DNA from 2 places in the Acetobacter vaccinii genome. Region 2 is predicted to be linked to the other one. Evidence: predicted binding sites of a transcription regulator. Region 2 holds the regulator's gene; the other holds the start of a gene.
The links. Region 2 encodes HrcA, which represses chaperone genes, less so after heat shock. Its sites were predicted from a motif close to GTTNGCACTCNCNNNNNGNGAGTGCNAAC; they were not measured.

Region 1 (8,390 bases), 1.2 Mb from region 2:
CGTTGCCACCGCAGCCTTTATCCCGCGCTCTGTCCGGGGTGACCCTGCCGTAGTGCTGGCCGAAGCTGGCACAGGCACGGGCAAAACCTTGGGCTACGTCGCCCCGGCCAGCCTCTGGGCCGAACGTAACGGCGGGGCTGTCTGGATTAGTACCTATACACGCCACCTCCAGCGCCAGATCGAGCAGGAAACCCGCCGCCTTTACCCCGATGCTACGATACACCGGCAGAAGGTGGTGCTGCGCAAAGGGCGGGAGAACTACCTGTGCCTGCTGAACATGGAAGACGCCGTCAACAGTTCGGCCTCCCGCCCTGCGGGCATTACCATTGCGCTGGTCATGCTGGCCCGCTGGGCACTGGCCACCGCCGATGGCGACCTGATGGGCGGTGACCTTCCCGGCTGGTTTGGAGACCTGTTCGGCCATGGAAACCTGAGCGGCGTTGCTGACAGGCGGGGCGAATGTATTCACGGCGCCTGCCCTCATTACCAGAAGTGCTTTGTGGAACACGGTATCCGCCGTGCAAAGGATGCAGACCTCGTGATCGCCAACCATGCGCTTGTCATGGCACAGGCCGCTTACGAGCAGGCGGGAATGAGCGATGATGTCACGCAGGAACAGCCCGGCGCCGCACCATCCCGCTACGTGTTTGACGAAGGCCACCACCTGGCGGATGCGGCAGATGGGGCCTTCTGCGCGGAGCTCTCTGGCCTTGAGACCGCAGAACTCCGGCGCTGGCTACTCGGGGCCGAAGGCAGACGGTCGCGGGCTCGGGGCCTCAAACGCAGGCTGGACGACCTGATTGTCGGCCACCCCAAGCTTGAAACCCCATTGGGTGCCGCCCTTGTAGCCGCACATGCCCTGCCTGCCCCAGGCTGGTCTGGCCGTCTGGGAACGGATGAGGAGCACGGGCACACAGCCCCGCTGGACAATGGCCCAACACCTGACGAAGCACTGTCTGAACTGTTCCCCGCAGTCGCTGAACCTGTGCAGCCTGTTTTGGATAACCCGACAGAAACCTTCCTGCGTCTGCTCAGGCAGCAAGCGCTGGCTCGCGCGCAGGACAGCGGCAAGGTGGCAGCCCACGCCACGCTGGAATGTGACCTCCACCCGCTCACCCCGGATCTGCTTGAGGCAGGCCAGAGTCTGGCGCGCGCGCTGGAACGTCTGGCCACCCCCCTGCGTACGCTGGTCCAGCGGCTACAGGACCGCCTGCATGCTGAGGCGGACAGTCTGGACAGCAACACCCGCGGCCGGATCGAGGCCATGACCCGCAGCCTGCGCCGCCGCGCGGTCTCGCGCCTAGAAGCATGGATCAGCATGCTCTCGGCTCTGGAGCAGCCCCCTGAGGAAACCGCCCCGACCCATGTCCATTTTATTCGGCTGGAACGGCGCGAACGCCAACGCATGGGGGAAATCGACGCAGGCCTGCACCGACACTGGCTGGACCCGACCATTCCCTTTGCTGCCATCATGGCTGTGCCTGCACAGGGCATGCTGATTACATCCGCCACCCTACGCGACCAGCAAGGGGCCACCGACCCTGACGACGAGTCTGCGGAAGACGCATGGCAGGCGGCGGAAGCCCGTACAGGGGCCAACCACTTTCCATCCCCCGCCATCCGCGCAAGCCTGGCCAGCCCTTTCAATTACGGGCAGCAGACACGCACCTTTATCATCACGGATGTGGACAACAGCAGCATCGTGGACCTGTCTGCCGCCTTCCGCACACTTTTTCAGGCATCCGGCGGGGGTGGGCTTGGCCTGTTTACCGCCATTTCACGCCTGAGGGGCGTGTACGACCGCATTGCCCCCACGCTGGAAGCCGAAGGCCTGCCGCTTTACGCCCAGCATGTTGACGCCATGGACAACAATACTCTGGTCGATATTTTCCGCACGGAGGAACACGCCTGCCTGCTGGGCACCGATGCCATGCGCGATGGAGTGGATGTTCCGGGCAACGCCCTGCGGCTGGTCGCGTTTGAACGCGTACCATGGCCCCGACCCGACATTCTGCACCGGGAGCGACGCATCCATGCCTCTGGCGGGAATCCGAGGGAATTTGATGACAGCATAGCCCGACTGCGACTGCGCCAAGCATTTGGGCGGTTAATCCGCCGCCAGACTGACAAAGGGGTATTTGTGCTGCTGGACCGCCGCACACCCTCACGCCTGCTCCACGCTTTTCCTGATGGATGCGATATCCAACGGGCGGGGCTGGCCGAAGCCGCCAGGGAAATTACAGCCTTCCTGGCAGGCAATAACACTCCTGCCTGAACAGGCGGCCCGAAAGCAGGCTGAACAGGCAGGAGACTATGCCGTTAGAGCGGCTTGAGTTCCGTAGCAGCCTGCTTGCCACGTTCCTCTGTCAGTTCGTAAGACACTTTCTGTCCGTCATTCAGGCCGCGCAACCCGGCCGCCTGCACGGCGGTGATGTGCACGAACACATCTTTCCCACCTTCATCTGGCGCAATAAAACCAAAACCTTTGGTGGTATTGAACCACTTGACTGTCCCTGTAGCCATGGGCCGCGATAATCCTTGTCTTTTCACTTACGGGAAGCGCCTGCCGCACGAACATGTGCCACACAGGTCTGGGGCTATTCCGGCCATGTACGTGGCCGATTGTCAATCAGAATATCCATTCTGACCCTTCTTAAAGGGGGATGAACACCCGAGTGTGTTAAATTGGAAAGAAAGACAGGGGGCTTCCTTGACACTGCTGGGGGGCAGACCTATCTCCATTGCTGGCACTCCCGGGGTGGGAGTGCTAACGCGTCGCGGCGTATGTACGCGCGGTTCACACAGGTGGCGTTGCTTTTTTAACGAGGGCGCCGCCGCAGCACAGCAATGTGGAGCAATCCATAATGACGAAATTTCGTCCCTTACACGACCGGGTAGTTGTTCGCCGCCTTGAGAGCGAACAGAAGACCGCCGGTGGCATCATCATCCCCGACACGGCAAAAGAAAAGCCGATGGAAGGCGAAGTCGTGGCCGTAGGCCCGGGTGCCCGTAACGAACAGGGGCAGGTTGTGGCGCTTGACGTCAAGGCCGGCGACCGCATCCTTTTCGGCAAGTGGTCCGGCACGGAAGTGAAGATCGACGGTGAGGAACTGCTGATCATGAAGGAAAGCGACATTCTGGGCATTATCTCTGCCTGAATCGCTGACCCGCTTTTCCAACCCAGAACGATCTTCTCAGGAGAAATTCAATGGCTGCCAAAGACGTAAAGTTTGGTGCTGACGCACGCCAGCGCATGCTGCGCGGCGTGGACATTCTGGCCGATGCCGTCAAGGTAACGCTGGGCCCCAAGGGCCGCAACGTTGTGCTGGACAAGAGCTTCGGCGCACCGCGGATCACCAAGGACGGCGTTTCCGTCGCCAAGGAAATCGAACTGGCTGACAAGTTCGAGAACATGGGCGCACAGATGCTGCGCGAAGTGGCGTCCAAGACCAACGACGTTGCTGGTGACGGCACCACCACCGCCACCGTGCTGGCCCAGGCTATCGTGCGTGAAGGCATGAAGGCCGTTGCCGCTGGCATGAACCCGATGGACCTCAAGCGCGGTGTGGACAAGGCCGTTGCTGTCGTTATCGAAGAGCTGAAGAAGAACGCCAAGAAAGTGACCACCCCGGCGGAAACCGCCCAGGTCGGCACGATCTCCGCCAATGGCGAACACGAAATCGGCCAGATGATCTCCGAAGCCATGCAGAAGGTTGGCTCCGAAGGCGTCATCACGGTTGAGGAAGCCAAGCACTTCCAGACCGAGCTGGATGTTGTTGAAGGCATGCAGTTCGACCGTGGCTACATCTCTCCGTATTTCGTGACGAATCCGGAAAAGATGACCGCGGACCTGGAAAACCCCTACATCCTGATCCACGAAAAGAAGCTGTCTTCCCTTCAGCCGATCCTGCCGCTGCTTGAAGCTGTTGTGCAGTCCGGCCGTCCGCTGCTGATCATTGCAGAAGACGTTGATGGCGAAGCGCTGGCAACCCTGGTTGTCAACAAGCTGCGTGGTGGCCTGAAGATTGCTGCTGTCAAGGCTCCGGGCTTCGGCGACCGCCGCAAGGCCATGCTGGAAGACATCGCGATCCTGACCGGTGGCCAGGTGATCAGCGAAGATCTGGGCATCAAGCTGGAAACCGTGACGCTGGAAATGCTTGGCACCGCCAAGAAGATCCACATCGACAAAGAAAACACCACCATTGTCGATGGCTCCGGCAACTCCGACGACATCAAGGGCCGCGTCAAGCAGATCCGCGCCCAGATCGAGGAAACCTCTTCCGACTACGACCGTGAAAAGCTGCAGGAACGTCTGGCCAAGCTGGCTGGCGGTGTTGCCGTTATCCGCGTCGGTGGCTCCACGGAAGTGGAAGTCAAGGAACGCAAGGACCGCGTTGACGACGCCCTGCACGCAACCCGCGCTGCGGTTGAAGAAGGCATTGTCCCCGGTGGTGGCACGGCTCTGGCCCGCGCAACCAAGGCTCTTGCCCACCTGCACTACCACAACGACGACCAGCGCGTCGGCGGTGGCATCATCCTGCGCGCCCTGCAGGCTCCGCTGCGTCAGATCGCCCTCAACGCGGGTGAAGACGGCGCTGTGGTTGCCAACAAGGTGCTGGAAAGCGACGACTACAACTTCGGTTTCGACGCTCAGGCAGGTGAATACAAGAACCTGGTTGACGCCGGCATCATCGACCCTGCCAAGGTTGTCCGTACGGCTCTGCAGGACGCGGCTTCTGTCGCTGGCCTGCTGATCACCACGGAAGCCATGGTGGCAGAACGCCCAGAAAAGAAGTCGGCTCCGGCCGGTGGCCCTGACATGGGCGGCATGGGTGGCATGGGCGGCATGGACTTCTAATCAGAAGTTCTGCCCAACAGGCACGATGAGGGGTGGCTTGCCGCCCCTCCCCCTTGCGGGAACGGCTACGGACTATCGTCCGTGGCCGTTTTTCGTTTCTGCCCTCTGAGACCATATTCCTGCATGTCAGGGCTGGGCGTTTTGGCGCCTTAACGCTGCCAGTCTCCGTGCATAAAAGACGTGCTCAAAAGCCGCCTCTGACAAAAAGAGTGTTTTGAGGTTTTGCCTTCTTTTAAAGGCTGCATTGCTTGAAGCTTTTTGGAAAAAGCTTCACCAAAAACTTCTTAAGTTTTGCAAATGCTTTGCAAGCGGGTTCACGTTACCAGCCGGTGCCTGAAGCGCTCAACAAGTCCTCAATCAGAAGACTGATGACATAAGCTTACGTTGGTTGCTGCGGGAAAGACCGCATTATCCCCTGTGACAACGACTTGCGTGCAAGCAGTGCCACAGAGGAACAGTTCTCAAATAATATAGTCTATCGGCGGCAGGGTCTGGTCCATGTTTAGGGCGGGCATACTGCCGACATGGCGGGTGCCAACCTTGCGGGCCGGGTTGCCCACGACGGTGGTAAAGGGCGGCACAGTTTCCAGCACAATGGACCCTGCCCCAACCTTGGCACCTTCCCCTACCTCGATATTACCCAGCACTTTCGCGCCAGCCCCAATCAGCACGCCGCGGCGCACCTTGGGGTGCCTGTCACCGCTATGTTTGCCTGTACCGCCCAGCGTGACATTTTGCAGCAAGGACACATCGTCCTCGATCACGCAGGTTTCCCCCACCACAATCCCTGTCCCATGGTCGAACAGAATCCGGCGACCAAACCGTGCGGCAGGGTGAATATCCACCCCGAACAGTTCCGACGCACGGCTTTGCAGGTGCAAAGACAAATGCCTGCGGCCCTGCTGCCACAACCAGTGGGCTACACGGTGCGCCTGCACGGCATGGTAGCCTTTGAAGAACAGAAACGGCGTGACAAAGTCCGGGCAGGCCGCATCACGCTCCCGAATGGCAAGCAGATCGGCTGCGGCCGCGCAAACAATGTCGGGGTCTGCATCAAACCCTTCCTGCACCAGTTCTGTCAGCGCATCGACCGCCACCGAGCGGTCACCCAGCTTGCGCCCCAACAGGGCTGCCAGGGCGGAGGCAAAATCAGCATGGGCACGCACGCCTGTTGTCAGCAGCCCTTTGACCAGTTGGTCGCTGCATGTGCAGGCCTGCTGTGTCATCTGCTGCCACAGCACGGCAAGCTGCGGCGCGCACAGGCTGCTGCTGGCATCAAACTGGCTGGAAATCACGGAGTGCTGAAGTTCATCCTGCATACGGTCCCCCATTACAGCCCCATGGCGTGCCGGACAAAGGCCCGCCGCAAGGCTGGCATCCGGTGCACGCTGGCAATGCCGATGTCGCGCGCCAGGCGCAAGATCGGGTTATTGTTACTAAAAAGGCGATCAAGCGCATCTGTCGCCGCCAGCATAAGCATATTGGCCGGACGACACTGGGCCTGATAGCGCGCCAGCAGCGCCGGGGCGCCAACATCCTGCCCCTTGGCGTGGGCGTCTATCAGCAGGCTGCTCAGCTGAATAATGTCCCGGTAGCCCAGATTGAGCCCCTGCCCCGCAATGGGGTGGATACCATGGGCGGCGTCACCCACCAGCACCATTCTGGTCGCAACATAGCGCTGGGCATACTGGGCCGAGAGCGGATACGTCCACCGCCGTCCTACAGGCTGTACACGGCCGAGCCGCCCCGTGCCCATGCGCTTTTCCACCTGCCGGGCAAACATATCATCTGGCAGGGCAGCAAAACGCTCGGCTGTGCCGTCCTTGTCGCTCCAGACAATGGCGGACATGTAAGGATGTTCCTGCGTGCCGGGCAGCGGCAACTGGGCAAACGGGCCAGCGGGCAGAAAATGCTCGATGGCGCTGTTGTCATGCGGGAACTCATGCGCAATGGCGCTGACAATGGCTGTCTGTCCATACGGCAGTTTGGTCAGCGGGATACCGGCTTCTGCCCGTAGGCGGCTACGACGGCCATCCGCTGCCACAACCAGACGGGCGTGGAAGCTGCGCCCATCCGTCAAACGGATCTGCGCACCGTCATCCTGCCGGGTCACTGTTGCCTCGGCCGGGGCCAGCACACACACTTCCGGCGTGGCTGCCAGCGTGGCATTCAGCGCCACACGCAACGACCGGGCCTCCACCATCCACCCGAAAGGCTGGTTGGCATCTTCACGCGTGAATTCCAAAAACAGGGAAGACGCAGGCTCACCCGGTCGGCCATCTGTGACCAGAATATCCTCAATCGGGCAGGACGGCAGGGGCAGGTGGTCCCATACCCCGGCTTCTTCCAAAAAGAGCTTGGGGCCAGCCGCCAGCGCATAGGCACGCCCGTCAACATCGGGGTGTTCCATGGGTGACAGACCAACCCGGTCAATAACCGCAACACGCAGGCCCGCCCGCCCAAGGCGGCAGGCCAATGTGGCCCCTACTGGCCCAGCACCTACAATGCAGACATCCACATCCGCCAACGGGGCTGCGGCCGTCACAGTTGGGTCCACCTGGGGTGATGTGGCTGTCTGGTGCATGGGTAGCGCTTCCTTAACTCTGCCTGTGTCATGGTCCTGCCAGAAAGCTCCGGAACAGTGCCATCAGCAGGCTTTCTATATGCTCTTCCCTGTCTTGAAAAACCAGTCATGCTGCTATTGCAAGGCTCATAAAACCCTATCGTGGGTCGAATAAATGTGTCACTATCAAAACGTCACAGATATGCCGACGGCAGGGAGTACACGCTGGATGAAGCTGATTACCGCCATTATCAAACCCTTTAAGCTTGGTGATGTCCGGGAAGCACTGGCACCTTTGGGTGTACAGGGGCTTACCGTTTCTGAAGTCAAAGGGTTCGGGCGCCAGAAGGGCCAGAACGAAATCTATCGTGGTGCGGAATATCGCATCAGTTTCCTGCCCAAGATCAAGGTTGAAATTGCCACAACCGATGACCTTGTGGACCAGGTAATTGAGGCGATCCTCGATTCCGCACACACGGGCAAGATTGGCGATGGCAAGATTTTTGTCAGTGATCTTGAACGCGTCATCCGTATCCGGACACGCGAAACAGACGAATCTGCCCTCTAACACCACTACACTTCGCCGCGTTTCTGCCTGTCTTGTCATGGCAAAACGCGGCGGCCTGTGGGTAACACCACCGGCAGGATACTCCCCATAGCGCCAGAGTAGTCAGGGTCAGGCACAGATAGCTGCCTCAATACTCATTGGTGCGTGACTTCCCAAACTATTTCCAGATTGGCCGTAAGCCGCTGGCCTTGTGCACCGCAGCATCGGCTTGCGCACACCCATGCCCGTTCGCTTGTGAGGCCGCAGCTATAAGACTGTTTCTACGCGGGTAGCTCTCAGTCTCCGCATCTCACAGAGATGGTCATTACAGAGCCAATGGGCAGCGTCCTTCCCTGTTGGGTATGAGACAGCCCCTCGCACACGCTGCACCAACAAAAAAAGCGCCTCTGCCAACACAATGG
Region 2 (8,390 bases):
GAACAGCCCGATGAAGGGAGAGGTGGAGCCCACGGTACCCAGAAAGGCCAGGCCCTTTTGCAGGCTGTTCTGGATGTTGTTGACCGCGCGCTGGATGGACATGCCCGTCCAGCTATGCAGGTCGATGCTTTCCTGCATCGTGCCTTCGTGGTGCTCGGCAGCCGCAATGCCGGTGTCGGCGATGTAGCGGAAGGGCGAGGTGCTGGACAGGGCGGCCGCCCCTTCCTGAATGCTCTGCTTGGTCCAGAAGCTGCGCACCGCGTCCTTGCCAGCGGCAAACAGGCGAGCCTGCTCGATGAACTTGGTGATCATGATATACCAGGTGCCCAGCGACATCAGCAGCATGATCAGCAGCACGCCACGGGCGATGACATCACCATTGCTCCACAGTGCTCCCAGCCCGTAGGGGTTGGCCTCGGCCTGCGGGGCCGCGGCGGGGGCTGGGGCCTGTTCGGTCGGGTTGGCCACCGGAGCCACGGGGGCGGCCGGGGCTTCAGCCTGCGGGGCGGCGGCCTGCGGCTGGGCCGGGGCTGTCTGTTCCGTGCCCTGGGCCGGGCTGGCCGCGTCCTGCGCCATGGCGGCGGCGGGCAGGCCTGCGCCCAGCAGCGCCGCGAGGGCCAGGGCGGAAAGCGAAGAGCGGGACAGTCTGGTCATCGTATGCGAAATCCTCGTCCTGGAGACCCGCCCGGCGGGCAATGGCGCGTGCGGGGGAAGGGTTGGTGTGGGGGGCATGGGGTGGTCAGTTATCCAGCCGGAAGCGGATGACATAGACCTTGTGCAGTTCCTTGACCGGGGCACCGTTGCGCAGAGCCGGGCGGTAGCGGGCACGGCGGACGTAGTCGAGGGCCGAGGCAGCAAAGGCCTGTCCCCCGCTGACCGAGCGCACGGTGCAGTTGCTGGTCATGCCGGTTGTTTCCACGTCGCAGACCAGAGTGACCCGGCCTTCGATGTTTTCTTCCTCCATTTCTGGCGGATAGACGGGCTGCACGTTGTTGAGCGGGACCGAGCCTGCGGCGGTGTCCGGCACGTTGGGTGCGGGCACAGGTGCGGGCGGGGCCTCGGCGGTCTGGCGCTGGGGTGCCGGGGGTGCCTTGGGCGGTGTGCGCGTGACGTGGCGGATGGGCGGCTTGGGCGGCGGCGGCACCACGATCTTGGGCGGCGGGATGTAGGGCGGTGGCGGCACGGCCATGACCGGCGGCGGGGGCGGCGGTGGAGGCGGCGGCGGAGGTGGGGGCGGTGGAGGCAGAATGCGCGTCTGCAACGGCGGCTTGCGCACAGGCGGGGCCTCACCGCTGCCCATGCCATACATCAGGCCAAGCACACCAAAGACGTGCATAAGAAGAACAGCCAGCAGCACGCCAATACTGACAGCGGCACCAACCCGGAGCGGACGCCCCACTGCATGCTGCTGCTCGCCCTCAATCATTTTTGTACCAGCCTTTCTTCTTCTTCGGGTGGCCAGGAAAGGCCAACCCTGTCACCGCCATTGTACATGGCGCCTGCCCACGGCAAAATCCCACGCGCCATCTCTTAAATGATAATGCGTGGGGTTATCATTTTCCGAGCATGATTGGGCTATCTGACGTGCCAGATGTCAAGAATGTATTCAAAAAATTGAGTTCTGAACCCGCAAGACTGTAACAGGACGGCTGTTGACGCCCTTCTGTTACCAAGAAGAGCGTGATCTTTGTGCCGTGCAAAGGTCTTGCGGGGTCAGGTTCTTAACCGTCCGGGCAGATTTTGTGGGTATGGCGCAAGCCCTGGCACCCACAAAACCCCGGACAGGCCCATTTACTGGGCGTTGGCGCTGGCCTCGGACCGGGTTGCCCCAACACGCATGGCCAGAGCAGCAGCCATAAAGGCATCCAGCCCACCGTCCAGGACGGCGCTCGGGTTGCCAGTTTCCACCCCGGTGCGCAGGTCCTTGACCATCTGGTAAGGGGCCAGCACGTAGGAACGGATCTGGTGCCCCCAGCCGATGTCGGTCTTGGCGGCTTCTGCTTCTGCTGCGGCGGCTTCGCGCTTTTGCAGTTCGGCCTCATACAGGCGGGCGCGCAGCATCTGCATGGCCGTTGCACGGTTACGGTGCTGGGAGCGGTCTGTCTGGCAGGCCACCACGATCCCTGTCGGGACGTGGGTAATACGGATGGCGGAATCCGTCTTGTTAACGTGCTGACCACCCGCACCCGATGCCCGGAAGGTATCGACTTTAAGATCAGCATCGTTGATCTCGATCTCGATCGAGTCATCAATGACCGGATAGACCCAGATAGAGGCAAACGATGTCTGCCGCCGGGCCGCAGCATCAAAGGGTGAAATCCGCACCAGACGGTGCACACCGGCCTCGGTTTTCATCCAGCCATAGGCATTGGGGCCGGAGACAAGGATGGTGGCCGACTTCAGGCCCGCCTGTTCCCCTTCCGAGCTTTCCATCAGCGTGACTTTGTAATTATGCGCTTCCGCCCAGCGGGTGTACATACGCAGCAGCATTTCCGCCCAGTCCTGGGCCTCGGTGCCGCCTGCACCCGCGTTGACTTCAAGATAGCAGTCGTTGCTATCCGCCTCGCCCGACAGCAGGCTTTCGGTTTCGCGGCGCTTGGACTCGGCAGCCATGTCGCGCAGGGTGGCCATGCCATCAGCCACAAGCTCGGCATCACCCTCGGCTTCTGCCAGTTCGATCAGTTCGCAGGTGTCACGCACGTTGGCCTCAAGGGCCAGCACGCCCTCAATCTGGTCGGCCAGCAGCGTGCGTTCACGCATCAGCTTCTGGGCAGCCTCGGCATCATTCCACAGGTCTGGGTCTTCGGCGCGGTTGTTCAGTTCCGCAAGGCGGGCTTCAGCGACATCCCAGTTAAAGATGCCTCCTCAGCAGTGCCACCGACTGCTTGATCTGGTCGTTAAGAGCTTCTGTCTCGGCAGACATGAGGCCTGTTCTCCATCTGGTCTGAAAATTGCTGACTTAAAGCCACGGCTGGGCTCTCAATAAAGGCCGCCCATGCCAATGTCACCCCCGGAAGGCTGCTGGCCGGGCCTGCTGGGTGCATCGGGCGCACCGGGGCCGCCCCCTGTATCCGGGCTGCCTGCTGCCATATCGCTTTCGGAATCAGGCATGTTCTCGGCCCCCGTATCGGCCGCTGTCAGCTCCTGCGAAGCATGAGAGAGGCTGACGCTCTGGCCCGGCACCTGATCAGGCTTGAACGCATCCACCGCCACACCGCGCCCGGTGTCGTAACGCACCAGCGTGACACCTTCGGGCACGGCAAAATCAAGCTTGGGCCTGCCGTCCAGCGCCACTTTCATAACCCGGTTCCAGATCGGGCCTGCGATAGCGCCACCCGTCTCGTTCCTGCCCAGAGAGCGCGGGGTGTCAAACCCGACCCAGACCACCGTCACAAGGTCGGGCGAATAACCGGAGAACCAGGCATCGTTAAAGTTCTGGCTGGTGCCGGTCTTGCCTGCAATGGGGCTGTCGATACCAGTACCCGCACGCTGGCCCGTGCCCCGGCGGATGACGTCCTGCAACATCGTTGTAATCTGGAACGCACTTTGCGGCGTGGCGACAGCGGGCCTGTCATCACGCACTTCTGGCAGTTCGTTCTCGTTCGGAGGGGCGACAGCCTGGGCCACAGGGGCAGCGGGGGCTGGGGCCTTGTCGCCTGCATGGGTGGGGTTGACCGCATCCGCATCAGCCGTGTTGCCCGGCGTGGTCTGGGCCATGGATTCCGGCACCAGGGACAGGCCGGATTCCGAACGCCAGATCACCCGGCCATCACGGTCATGCACATCATCAATCAGGGTCGGTTTGACCCGGTGCCCGCCTGCCGCCAGCGTGGCGTAAGCTCCGGCCTCCTTCAGCACCGTGGTTTCCACCGCCCCCAGAGCAGCAGGCAGCACCAGCGGCATGGAGGACACAAGACCCAGCTTTTCGGCCATGTCGGCAATATTCTTCATGCCCAGATAGGCGGCCAGACGGATGGTGACCAGATTGCGCGATTCCCGCAGCGCATCATGCAGGGTTGTGGGGCCCCAGAAATCTTTTTCGTAATTGTTGGGGTGCCATGTGCCGTATGACACCGGGGAGTCGTCAAACTCCTGCGAGGGCGACAGGCCCTGCTGCATGGCCACCAGATAGACAAACGGCTTGAAGGACGAACCCGGCTGGCGCATGGCCTGCGTTGCCCGGTCGAACTGGGAAGCTTGGAAAGACCACCCCCCCACCAGTGCCAGCACCCGGCCTGTCCGCGCATTCAGCGTAACCACAGCACCTTCCACCTGTGGCACCTGCATAAGCGCCACATGCCCGCCCGTGGCCTGGGGCTCGACCATGACCACATCACCCTCACGCAGGGCGCGCTGGCGTTTGGCCCAGGCAATATCCTTGGTCTGCAAAAGCCCTGTCTGAGCCACACCACCAGCGCCACGGCGCGCCACACCGCCCTCCAGCCAACCGACCTGCCCATGGGCTGCATCCAGCACCACAGCCAGACGCCACTGGTCGATCATGCCCGGCGGGGCAGGTACGGCCACAAGGGCGCGTGTCCATTCGGCTTCGGTAGTGCCGGGGCCAATATCAGGCAGGTGGTGCACAGGCCCCTGCCAGCCCCGATGGGCACGATCATACGCCACCAGCCCCTGCCGCAGGATCATCTGCGCTGAACGCTGCAAGGGCAGGTCCAGACTGGTGTGTACGTCCAACCCACCCTGCATGGTGGTGTCCTGCCCGTAGCGCTCAAGCAGTTCGCGCCGCACTTCCTCGGCAAACCATTCCGAGCCGGGGGCCGGGCCGGGCCGGGTAAAGCTGCGGTTGCCCAGAGGTTCGGCCTCGGCCTCATGCGCGGCTTGGGCAGACAACGCACCGGTATCGACCATGCGTTCGAGCACCCAGTTCCGGCGGCCCATGGCGGCATCGGGAAAGCGCTCTGGGTTATAGTTGGTGGGCGACTTGGGCAATGCCGCCAGAAACGCGGCCTGAGCATCATCCAACTGATCAAGCGGCTTGCCAAAATAGGTCTGCGCCGCAGCACCGATCCCGTAAGCGCCCTCGCCCAGATAGATTTCGTTCAGGTAGATTTCGAGAATTTTTTCCTTGGACAGGACCTGCTCGATCCGCATGGCCAGAAAGGCTTCCTTGGCCTTCCGGCGCATCGAGACCGCATTGCTGCCCAGCAGCATGATACGCGCCACCTGCTGCGTGATGGTGGACGCCCCGATGGGCCTGCGCCCACGCCCACGGGTAAGGTCGGTCAGACCCGCACGGATAATGGCAAAGGGGTCCACCCCCTTATGGGTCCAGAACTTGCGGTCCTCCGCTGCGAAAAACGCGTTCTTCACCCTGTCGGGAATGGCGCTGTAGGGCACGAAGATACGCCGCTCGTTCGCCAGTTCGGCCACAAGCTGGTCATCGCCTGCGTAAACGCGGCTCATCACCGGGGGCTGGTAGGACCGCAGCCCTTCGACTGTCGGCAGGTCAGACACGATTCCCTGATACTGCCCCCACAGGACAATACCCCCGCCGACACTGCCCACAAGCACAACCGCTGCCGCACTGCCCAAAAGGGTGCGCCAGAGCCGGAAACGGGGCCGCACAGGCATGATCCGCCGCGACGGGGCGGAAGCCGGGTCCTGATCAGGGTTGGAAGGAGAAGCCGGGTCACCGGAGGGCGGAATGCGTGTCATACCGGTTTCTTTATCATTCCCGTTTCCTGTCGTCTTCCTCATCGTGCAGATTGCCCGCACAATCGTGGCGGAATTCCGACCAGCCTATACGCGGGCACCATGGAGGCGGGCTGTTTTCAGCCCAGCATGCCGCCCAGAATACGCGCCGTATAATCCACCACCGGCACAACACGACCGTAATTGATCCGGGTGGGGCCAATAACCCCGATTGCCCCCACGATCTTGTTTGCCTCATTCCGCGCCGGAGCCATGACGACGGACATGCCCGTGGTGCCAAACAGCCCACTTTCCGCCCCGATGAAAATACGTACCCCTTCGGACGTTTCAACCAACTCGAGCAGACGCAGCATGGTTTCCTGCGCTTCCAGCCTGTCAAACAGGGTCTGGATGGCCAGCAGGCGCTCCTGCCCGTCCAGGTCAACCAGCAGGCGGGACTGGCCGCGCACGATCAGTGTGCCGCCCCCGCCCTCGCGCCCGGCATCCCAGATGGCCAGCCCGCTTTCCACCACCTCGGCTGTCAGGCTGTCCAGCGTTGCCTTGTCCCCATGCATATCCGCCCCGACCCGCTGCCGCAGGTCCGGCAGGGACGCCCCCATGGCATGGGCGTTCAGGTAATTTGCGGCCTCCACCAAGGCCGAGGGCGGCATGCCCGGCGGGGTTTCTATGACCCTGTTTTCAACACGCCCATCCACACCCACCAGAATGACAAGGGCGCGGCTGCCCCCCAGCGCCACGAATTCGATATGCTTGATGCCGCCCTCCCCCTTGGGGGCCACCACCAGCCCCGCTGCGTCCGACATGCCCGCCAGCAGGGCCGAAGCCTCGGTCAGCGTGTCATGCAGGGAGCGCCCGTGGGCCTCGAGCGAATAGCCGATGGCGCGCTGATCGTCCTCGGACAATGCGCCAAACTGCAACAGGCCATCCACAAACAGCCGCAGCCCTTTTTCCGTCGGCAAGCGCCCGGCCGATGTATGGGGTGAGAACAGAAGCCCGGCCTCGGTCAGCGATGCCATGACATTGCGAATGGTCGCGGGGGACAGGGGCTGGTCCAGCCGCCGGGCCAGTGTGCGCGAGCCTACGGGCTCCCCACTGGCCACGTATTCCTCCACAATTTCACGCAAGATTGTGGCCGAGCGCGGGTCAAGCCCAGGCGGCAGGGCACTTCCGGCAGACAGCAGAGCGTGCTTCATGACAACCGGCTTTCTTTCTCGTGCAGTTCCTCTTTCCCCCTTATAGCGTGTCGTGGCCGGTTTTACTCGCGCCACAAACATTTTATGTGCTGGACACCACCACCCACTGCTGACCCGTCAAGGAGCACCCATGCGCCCTTCAGGCCGTCACCCCAACCAGATGCGCCCGGTTGTTATTGAAACCGGGGTTTCCCACCATGCCGAAGGTTCGGCCCTGATCCGCATTGGCGGCACAGAGGTGCTGTGCACCGCCAGCGTGGACAACCGCGTACCCCCCTTTCTACGTGGCAAGGGGTCGGGCTGGGTGACAGCCGAATACGGCATGCTGCCCCGCGCCACCCATAACCGCGGCACGCGTGAGGCCAGCACGGGCAAGCAATCGGGCCGCACGCAGGAAATCCAGCGTCTGATTGGCCGTTCGCTCCGCGCTGTCACAGACCTGAATGCACTGGGTGAAATCAGCATTACCCTCGACTGTGATGTGCTGAATGCCGATGGCGGCACGCGCTGTGCCTCGGTCACCGGAGCATGGGTGGCGCTGCGGCTGGCCCTTGGCAGGCTGGTGGCCAACCGTGTGCTGTCCCAGGTGCCACTACACGGGCAGGTGGCGGCAGTCTCCTGCGGGCTGACGGAAACCGGGGCCGTGTTGGACCTGGACTACGCGGAAGACAGCGCCGCCGCCGCCGATACCAACTTTGTCCTGACCGCCGACAACCGGATTGTGGAAATACAGGGCACGGCAGAACATGCCCCCTTTACGCAAGAACAGTTCGAAGCCCTGTTCTCCCTGGCCCGCATTGGCGTGAGCGACCTGTTTGCCGCCCAGAATGCCGCCATAACCGCTGCCGAAAGCCACTGACATGACCAACCCCACCCTCGCCCACGGCAGCACCCTGGTGCTGGCCACACACAACGCTGGCAAGCTGGCCGAATTTGCAGCCCTGATGGCCCCGTTTGGCATTACCGTTGTCTCCGCCGGGGCATTGAACCTACCCGAGCCGGAAGAAACCGCCACCACGTTTGAAGGCAACGCCATTATCAAGGCGCAGGCCGCCGCCCGCGCGGCCAACCTGCCTGCCTTGGCGGATGATTCCGGCCTGTGTGTTGCGGCCCTTGGGGGGGCACCGGGCGTTTACTCCGCCCGCTGGGCCGGGCCGGACAAGGACTTTGCCGGTGCCATGGCCCGTATTCACGAAGGCATTGGCACCGACGACCGGGCTGCCTGGTTTACCTGCGTGCTGTGCCTGGCCCTGCCCGATGGCCAGACCTGGTGTTTTGAAGGCCGGGTAGATGGCCAGATCAACTGGCCGCCGCGTGGTACCAATGGCCATGGCTACGACCCGGTGTTCCAACCCGAAGGGGAAACCCGCAGCTTTGCGGAAATGACCGACGAGCAGAAAAACGCCATCAGCCACCGCGCCCGCGCCTTTGCCGCCTTCCGCGCGGCCTGCCTGGCCTGACATCACGTAAAACCTGGGCGGGCTGCCAGCACATACCTCTGGCCCCGCCTGCGGCTAACAGCCC

Region 1: the regulator HrcA is predicted to act here: its motif matches at 2,744-2,772, upstream of groES (co-chaperone GroES).

The regions. Positions count from the first base shown of each region.
Region 1 covers NZ_CP043506.1:2,097,225-2,105,614, reverse strand. The annotation lists gene FLP30_RS09495 (ATP-dependent DNA helicase) at 1-2,275, shown strand, start outside; gene FLP30_RS09490 (cold-shock protein) at 2,320-2,523, opposite strand; gene groES (co-chaperone GroES) at 2,865-3,158, shown strand; gene groL (chaperonin GroEL) at 3,209-4,858, shown strand; gene cysE (serine O-acetyltransferase) at 5,320-6,177, opposite strand; gene FLP30_RS09470 (UbiH/UbiF/VisC/COQ6 family ubiquinone biosynthesis hydroxylase) at 6,189-7,442, opposite strand; gene FLP30_RS09465 (P-II family nitrogen regulator) at 7,651-7,989, shown strand.
Region 2 covers NZ_CP043506.1:894,588-902,977, forward strand. The annotation lists gene FLP30_RS03945 (MotA/TolQ/ExbB proton channel family protein) at 1-654, opposite strand, end outside; gene FLP30_RS03950 (energy transducer TonB) at 740-1,426, opposite strand; one part of gene prfB (peptide chain release factor 2) at 1,792-2,853, opposite strand; one part of gene prfB (peptide chain release factor 2) at 2,855-2,923, opposite strand; gene FLP30_RS03960 (penicillin-binding protein 1A) at 2,980-5,676, opposite strand; gene hrcA (heat-inducible transcriptional repressor HrcA) at 5,793-6,866, opposite strand; gene rph (ribonuclease PH) at 6,997-7,725, shown strand; gene rdgB (RdgB/HAM1 family non-canonical purine NTP pyrophosphatase) at 7,727-8,326, shown strand.